Linked DNA regions of Polymorphobacter megasporae. The protein of the gene in region 1 interacts with the protein of each later gene in a pairwise test. Links are inferred from orthologs where the notes say so. Each region holds a gene or a part of one and is shown on either strand. Other genes may lie near its edges.

Region 1 (3,723 bases):
TCGGCGGCACGGCGGCGTAGCGGCGCGGTGAAGTTTTTCGACCAGCTCGACGCCAAGCTCCGCGCCTTTGTCGAGAAGCAGCCGGTGTTCTTCGTCGCGACCGCCGCCCCCGACGCGCGGATCAATCTCAGCCCCAAGGGGATGGACAGCTTCCGCGTGCTTGGGCCGAACCGCGTCGCCTATCTCGACTGGGGCGGATCGGGCAACGAGACCAACGCGCATTTGCTCGAAGACGGCCGGATCACGCTGATGTTCTGCGCCTTCGACCGTTCGGCGCTGATCGTCCGGCTGTACGGCCGGGGCCGGGCAGTGCTGCCGCAGGACGCCGACTGGGCCGATCTTGCCGGCCTGTTCACGATCGAGACCGGGGTCCGGCAGATCTTCGACATCACGGTCGACTCGATCCAGTCGTCGTGCGGGTACGCCGTGCCGCTGATGACCTTCGACCGCGAACGCCAAACGCTGCGCAAACATTATGCAACGACGACCCCCGCCGAGAATCTCGCGAAGTGGGAGACGCGGACGCGGAGCATCGACGGCCTGCCGACGCGCCCGCCGTCGGAGGTGCCCGCCTGATGGCGCTCGTCGTCGTCGAAACGCTGTTCGACCGGATGGCGGGCGAGATCGCCCGCGCCCGGCTCGAGACTGCCGGGATCGAGGCCGTGCTGTTCGACGGCGGCATCGCCTCGGTCATCGGCAGCGGGCTGTCGGGGGTCCGGCTGATGGTCGACGAGGCCGACGAGCCCGCCGCCCGCGCCCTGCTCGACGACCTCGAAGCTGCAGCAGAGGCGTCTGGTGCCGCCGTCGCGGACGACGCCGCACCGTGAAACGCGCATTGGCGCTCGGCGGCGGAGCGGGGCTCGGCTGGGCGCATATCGGGGTGCTGCGCGAACTGACTGCGCGTGGCGTGACGATCGACGCGATCGCGGGAACCTCGATCGGCGCGATCGCCGCGGTCTGCCTCGCTGCCGACCGCCTCGGCGTCCTCGAGGACCTGGCGCGGTCGACCGGCGGGCGGCAGGTGATGCGCTACATTGACGTCGATTTGCGCCGCGGCTCGCTTCTCGGCGGGCGCGCGGTCGCACGCGAACTCCTCCGCCATTTCGGTCACGCCGAGCTGCAGGACCTGTTCATCCCGTGCGCCGTCGTCGCCGCCGATCTCATCACCGGCCACGAAGTCGTGATGACGCGCGGCTCGGTCGTCGAGGCGGTCCGCGCGTCGATCGCAATCCCCGGCATCTTCCCGCCACTCCGCCGCAGCGGGCAGGTCCTCGTCGACGGCGGCGTCGTCACGCCGGTCCCGGTCCGCGCCGTCCGCGCCTTGAGCACCGCGCCGGTCATCGCGATCAACCTCCAGGGCGACTATTTGCGCCGCGCCGAGAAGGGGCTGCCCGCGCGATTGCGCATCCTGACGCCGATGCGCGTCGGCCGCGCCGGGATCAGTTTGCTCCTCGCCGAACTCGCACGGAAGTCGCTGCTGCTCGACCCGCCCGACCTCGAACTCGCGCTCCCGGTCGGGCACTTCCACGTCCGCAACTTCACCAAGGCCAACGAACTGATCGACATCGGTGCCGCCGCTGTTGCCGAAGCGTGGCCGGAGATCGTCGCGCTCGACGCCTGATAATCGGGCATCCGGCTCTGGCTGCCACATTTTTCATCACCGCATTGTTACCGCTCCCGCCCGCCATTGCTGCGTTGCAACAGCGTTAACGCTTTTGGCACGGCCCTTGCATCGCTTCGGGTTCAAGGGGCCGGGAGGGCAGCAGTGAAACTCGTCATCGCGATCATCAAACCGTTCAAGCTCGACGAGGTTCGCGAGGCGCTGACCGCCGCCGGGGTGCAGGGCATGACGGTGTCGGAGGTCAAGGGCTTCGGCCGCCAGAAGGGGCAGACCGAAATCTACCGCGGCGCCGAATACACGACGAACATGGTCCCCAAGATCAAGATCGAGGTCGTCGTCACCGACGAGCAGGTCGCCAGCGTCGTCGAGACGATCCAGCAGACCGCGCACACCGGCAGCATCGGCGATGGCAAGATCTTCGTTGCCGATATCGCCAGCGCCGTGCGGATCCGCACCGGCGAAACCAACGAAACCGCGCTTTAAGGGGGTGCAGGCAACCATGAAACTCAGTCTGAAGAACCTTATCGCGCCGGGGGTTGCCGCCGTCACGGCAATCACGCTGGCGACGCCCGCCTGGGCCGCCGCGGCGCTGATCAAGGCGCCGACCGCGCTTCAGCAGGCCGACATGTCGAACAAGGGCGACACGTCGTGGATGCTCGTGTCGACGCTGCTCGTGCTGATGATGTCGGTGCCGGGCCTCGCGCTGTTCTACGGTGGCCTCGTGCGGACCAAGAACATGCTCAGCGTGCTGATGCAGGTCTTCATGATCGTTTCGATCGTCGCGGTGATCTGGTGCTGCTGGGGCTATTCGGAGGCCTTCACCCCCGGGCCGACGCAGTTCTTCGGCGGCCTGTCCAAGGCCATGCTGATGGGCGTGTCGTCGTCGACCTACGCCGCGACCTTCTCGAACAATGTCTACATCCCTGAATATGCGTACGTCGTCTTCCAGATGACCTTCGCGTGCATCACCCCGGCGCTGATCGTCGGGGCGTTCGCCGAGCGGGTGAAGTTCTCCTCGCTGATGGTCTTCGTCGTGCTGTGGATGACGATCGTTTACTTCCCGATCGCGCACATGGTCTGGTACTTCGCCGGACCGGACTTCCTGCCCGATGCCAAGACCGACGCGGGCTTCCTGTTCAACATGGGCGCGCTCGACTTCGCCGGTGGCACCGTCGTCCACATCAACGCCGGGATCGCGGGCCTCGTCGGCTGCATCATGATCGGCAAGCGCCTCGGTTACGGCAAGGAAGCCACCCCGCCGCATTCGCTGACGATGACGATGATCGGCGCCAGCCTGCTGTGGGTGGGCTGGTTCGGGTTCAACGCAGGGTCGAACCTCGAAGCGAACGGCGTCACCGCGACGGCGTTCATCAACACCTTCGTCGCCACCGCCGCCGCCGCGATCAGCTGGGCGCTCGTCGACCAGATCGTCCACGGCAAGCCGTCGATGCTCGGCGCCGCCTCGGGAGCCGTCGCCGGACTGGTGGCGATCACCCCGGCCAGCGGGTTCGCCGCGCCGATGACGTCGATCGTCCTCGGCTTCGTCGTCTCGCCGATCTGCTTCTTCTTCGTCTCGACCGTGAAGTCGAAGTTCAAGTACGACGACACGCTCGACGTCTTCGGGGTCCACTGCATCGGCGGGATCGTCGGCGCACTGGCAACCGCAGTCGTCGCCGCGCCGATGCTCGGCGGGCAGGGCACGATCGACTACACCGTGTTCCCCTATGCCGCGATCAAGCCCGAGGACTACAGCATCGTGTCGCAGCTGTTCATCCAGGTGAAGGCGGTCGTCCTGACCCTGCTGTGGTCGGGCATCGGTTCCGCCATTCTCTACTTCATCATCGACAAGACGATGGGGCTGCGTCCCTCCGAGGAAGCCGAGCGCGAAGGCCTCGACATCACCTCGCACGGAGAGCGCGCCTACAACTATTGACCAGTTCCTCCCCAAGGAAACCAGACTGGGCCGGATGGGCAACCATCCGGCCTTTTTTTTGGCGGTGGGCCGCGCCGGGAATAAGGTCGCCAAGACTCCATCACCGCGCTCGAGCCTGGCTTCCGCAGGCCGCGCGGGTTGATGGTGAGCACGATCCTCAAGGGCGGCT
Region 2 (3,372 bases), 3.0 Mb from region 1 along the record:
ACCTGCCGTTCCGCCGGCTGGTCAAGCGCTACGGTGCGGGATTGACGGTGACTGAGATGATCGCGTCGCAGGCGATGGTCCGCGAGACGCGCCAGAGCTTGCAGAAATGCGCGTGGGATGCCGCCGAGAACCCGGTGTCGATGCAGCTGGCCGGGTGCGAGCCGGGGGTAATGGCCGAGGCTGCGAAGCTCAACGCCGACATGGGCGCAGCGATCATCGACATCAACATGGGCTGCCCGGTGAAGAAGGTCGTCAACGGCCATGCGGGGTCGGCGCTGATGCGCGACCTGCCGCTGGCGACCGCGCTGATCGCCGCGACGGTCGCCGCCGTCGACGTGCCGGTGACACTCAAGATGCGGATGGGGTGGGATCACGCCAGCCTCAATGCCCCCGAACTCGCGCGCATCGCCGAGGACCTTGGCGTGCAGCTTATCGCCGTCCACGGCCGGACGCGGTGCCAGCTGTACAAGGGCGACGCCGACTGGGGATTCGTCCGCAGTGTCAAGGACGCGGTCCGCCTGCCGGTCGTCGTCAACGGTGATATCTGCAGCATGGATGACGTCGACGCGGCGCTCGATGCGAGTGGGGCTGACGCGGTGATGATCGGGCGCGGAGCATACGGCAAGCCGTGGCTGCTGGGGCAGGCGATGCATTACCTGACAACCGGCGAACGGCTGGCTGATCCGAGCCTCGCCGAACAATATGCTTTGATCGTCGAGCATTACGGCATGATGCTCGACCATTATGGCAGCGTCATCGGGGTCAACCTGATGCGCAAGCATCTCGGCTGGTACACCAAGGGGCTCACCGGTTCGGCCGAGTTCCGCAACGCGGTCAACCAGCAGGACAGCGCCCCGCGCGTGTTGGCGATGCTCGACGATTTCTACGCGCCGCTGATCGCCGAGGCCACGAGCCCGAACTCGCTCAGCCTCGCGGCATGAGCGTCTTTCCGCTGCTGCGGCGGGCGGGCAAGGCGAAACCTACGGTCGAGCTCCCGCCGGTCGACCTGCTCGCGACGTTGCCCATCCCGGTAATCGTCCTCGGCCCCGACGGTGGGCTCGCGCTGGCCAATGCGGCGGCGGAAACGCTCCTCAATGCGAGCCAGGCGAGCCTGATCGAGCGCGGCTGGTCGAGCGGCCTGATCCCCGGCTCGTCACTCGTCGCATTCGTCGCCGACGCCCGCGGTCACGGCGGCCCGATCACCGCCTTCGACACCGAACTCGCCTTTATCGGCGGCCGGACCGCGCGGGCCGACGTCTTCATCACCCCGCTCGCCGACGCGCCGGACTGGACGACGGTGTGCTTTCAGGCGCGCCCGGCAGCGACGCTGGTCGACCGCCAGCTCGTTCACCAAGGCGCGGCGCGCTCGGCGATCGGCGTCGCCGCGATGCTCGCGCATGAGATCAAGAATCCGCTGTCGGGCATCCGCGGCGCGGCGCAATTGCTCGCTGCCAACGCCGATCCCGAGGCGCGCGAGCTGACCGAGCTGATCCGCGATGAGGTCGACCGCGTTGCGGCGCTGATCGACCGGATGGAGGGTTTCACCGACACCCGGCCGGTGGCGAAGGCAGCGGAAAACATCCACTCGGTCCTCGGCCACGTCCGTCGGGTCGCCGAGAGCGGCTTCGCTTCCGGTATCATGATCCGTGAGCGCTATGATCCATCGTTGCCTGCCGTCGCCGGTAACCGCGATGCGCTGATCCAGGTCTTCCTCAACCTCGTCAAGAACGCCGCCGAAGCGATTGTCTCGGCCGGCGGCAGTGCCGGCGAAATCACGCTGACGACCGCATATCGGCACGGTGTTCGCGTTGCCACCGAGGGCTCCGGCGTCCGCGTTTCGCTGCCGCTTGAAGTCTGCGTGATCGACACCGGAGCCGGAGCGGGCGATGTCGCCCGGCACATGTTCGAGCCGTTCGTCTCGTCGAAGCGCGCTGGTGGCGGCCTCGGCCTCGCGCTCGTCGCCAAGATCGTCAGCGATCACGGTGGCATCGTCGAATACGAACGCAGTACCGACCCGCCGCGAACGGTGTTGCGCGTCCTCCTGCCGATGGCCCCAGCTTGAACGGAAACTTGTGACCGGCCCCTTCACGATCATCGTCGCCGACGACGACGCCGCGATCCGCACCGTCGTCCGTCGCGCGCTGACTCGCGACGGCTATCTCGTCCGAACCACCGAATCGGCGGCCGGCCTGTGGCGGCTGATCGACGAGGACGTGGGTGACGTCGTCATCACCGACGTCATGTTTCCCGACGGCAACGGGCTCGACGCGCTACCGCGGATCATCGAGCGCCGCCCCGGGCTCAAGGTCATCGTGATGAGCGCGCAGAACACGTTGTCGACCGCGGTGCGCGCGACCGAGCAGGGGGCATTCGACTATCTGCCGAAGCCGTTCGACCTCGACGAACTGACTCGCGCGGTGGCGAGCGCGCTCGCGGTCGCGGGCGTGATGGGCGAAGAAACGCTCGGCGAGGACATGCCGCTGATCGGCCGCTCGGCGGCGATGCAGGAGGTCTACCGGACGATCGCCCGTGTCGTCCCGACGTCGCTGACGGTGATGATCCTCGGCGAATCCGGGACGGGCAAAGAACTGGTCGCACGCGCGATCCACGATCTCGGACCGCGCCGCCGCGAGCCGTTCGTCGCGGTCAACATGGCGGCGATCCCGCGCGAATTGATCGAATCCGAGCTGTTCGGCCACGAGCGCGGTGCCTTTACCGGTGCGGCGGCGCGCGCGAGCGGGCGTTTCGAGCAGGCGCAGGGCGGGACGCTGTTCCTCGACGAAATCGGCGACATGCCGATCGACGCGCAGACCCGGCTGCTGCGCGTCCTCCAGTCGGGCGACTTCACCGCGGTCGGCAGCGCCCGCGTCCAGCGCGCCGACGTCCGCATCGTCGCCGCGACCAATCAGGACCTCCGCCGCCTAATCGAGGCAGGGCGCTTCCGCGAGGACCTGTTCTACCGGCTCAACGTCATCCCGCTCAAGCTGCCGCCACTGCGTGCCCGGATCGACGATATTCCGGTCCTCGCGCGCCATTTCCTCGACCGCGCCGCTGCCGAGGGACTCCCTCGCAAGGGGCTCGATGCAGGGGCGATCGAGGCGATCCAGCGGCACAGTTGGCCGGGCAACGTCCGTGAGCTCGAGAATCTGATGCGGCGGCTCGCGGCGCTGACCCGCGGCGACACGATCGGTGAGGCGACGATCAGCGAGGGTCTCGACGGCGAAACGCCGCCGGTTGTCGTCGTCCCCGATTCGACCGGGTCCGACGGCCTCGCCGCATCGGTCGAGCTTCACCTCGCGCGGTACTTGACGATGTTCGGCGAGGAGCTGCCGCCCGATGGGTTGTACGACCGGGTTCTGGCCGAGATCGAGC

What was found. The genes of interacting proteins can lie anywhere in the genome.
Region 2: the proteins of KTC28_RS00035 (region 1) and KTC28_RS13915 interact in binary tests that used the Escherichia coli proteins (3 or more experiments, as listed by UniProt). The link is inferred for Polymorphobacter megasporae from one-to-one orthologs.

The regions. Positions count from the first base shown.
Region 1 is NZ_CP081848.1:3,375-7,097, reverse strand. Bases 460-3,434 are described here. They hold KTC28_RS00035 (P-II family nitrogen regulator), read left to right. Parts: upstream 460-1,765; coding sequence 1,766-2,104; downstream 2,105-3,434. Other genes in these bases: KTC28_RS00030 (ammonium transporter), read left to right, coding at 2,121-3,434; KTC28_RS00040 (patatin-like phospholipase family protein), read left to right, coding at 824-1,621; KTC28_RS00045 (putative signal transducing protein), read left to right, coding at 576-827; KTC28_RS00050 (pyridoxamine 5'-phosphate oxidase family protein), read left to right, coding at 460-576. Also shown: metalloprotease TldD, read left to right, coding at 1-20; more of KTC28_RS00050, read left to right, coding at 28-459; more of KTC28_RS00030, read left to right, coding at 3,435-3,554; KTC28_RS00025 (hypothetical protein), read left to right, coding at 3,699-3,723. UniProt on the Escherichia coli protein: Involved in the regulation of nitrogen metabolism. Regulates the activity of its targets by protein-protein interaction in response to the nitrogen status of the cell.
Region 2 is NZ_CP081848.1:2,979,935-2,983,306, reverse strand. Bases 1-2,999 are described here. They hold KTC28_RS13915 (two-component system sensor histidine kinase NtrB), read left to right. Parts: upstream 1-937; coding sequence 938-2,062; downstream 2,063-2,999. Other genes in these bases: ntrC (nitrogen regulation protein NR(I)), read left to right, coding at 2,073-2,999; dusB (tRNA dihydrouridine synthase DusB), read left to right, coding at 1-941. Also shown: more of ntrC, read left to right, coding at 3,000-3,372.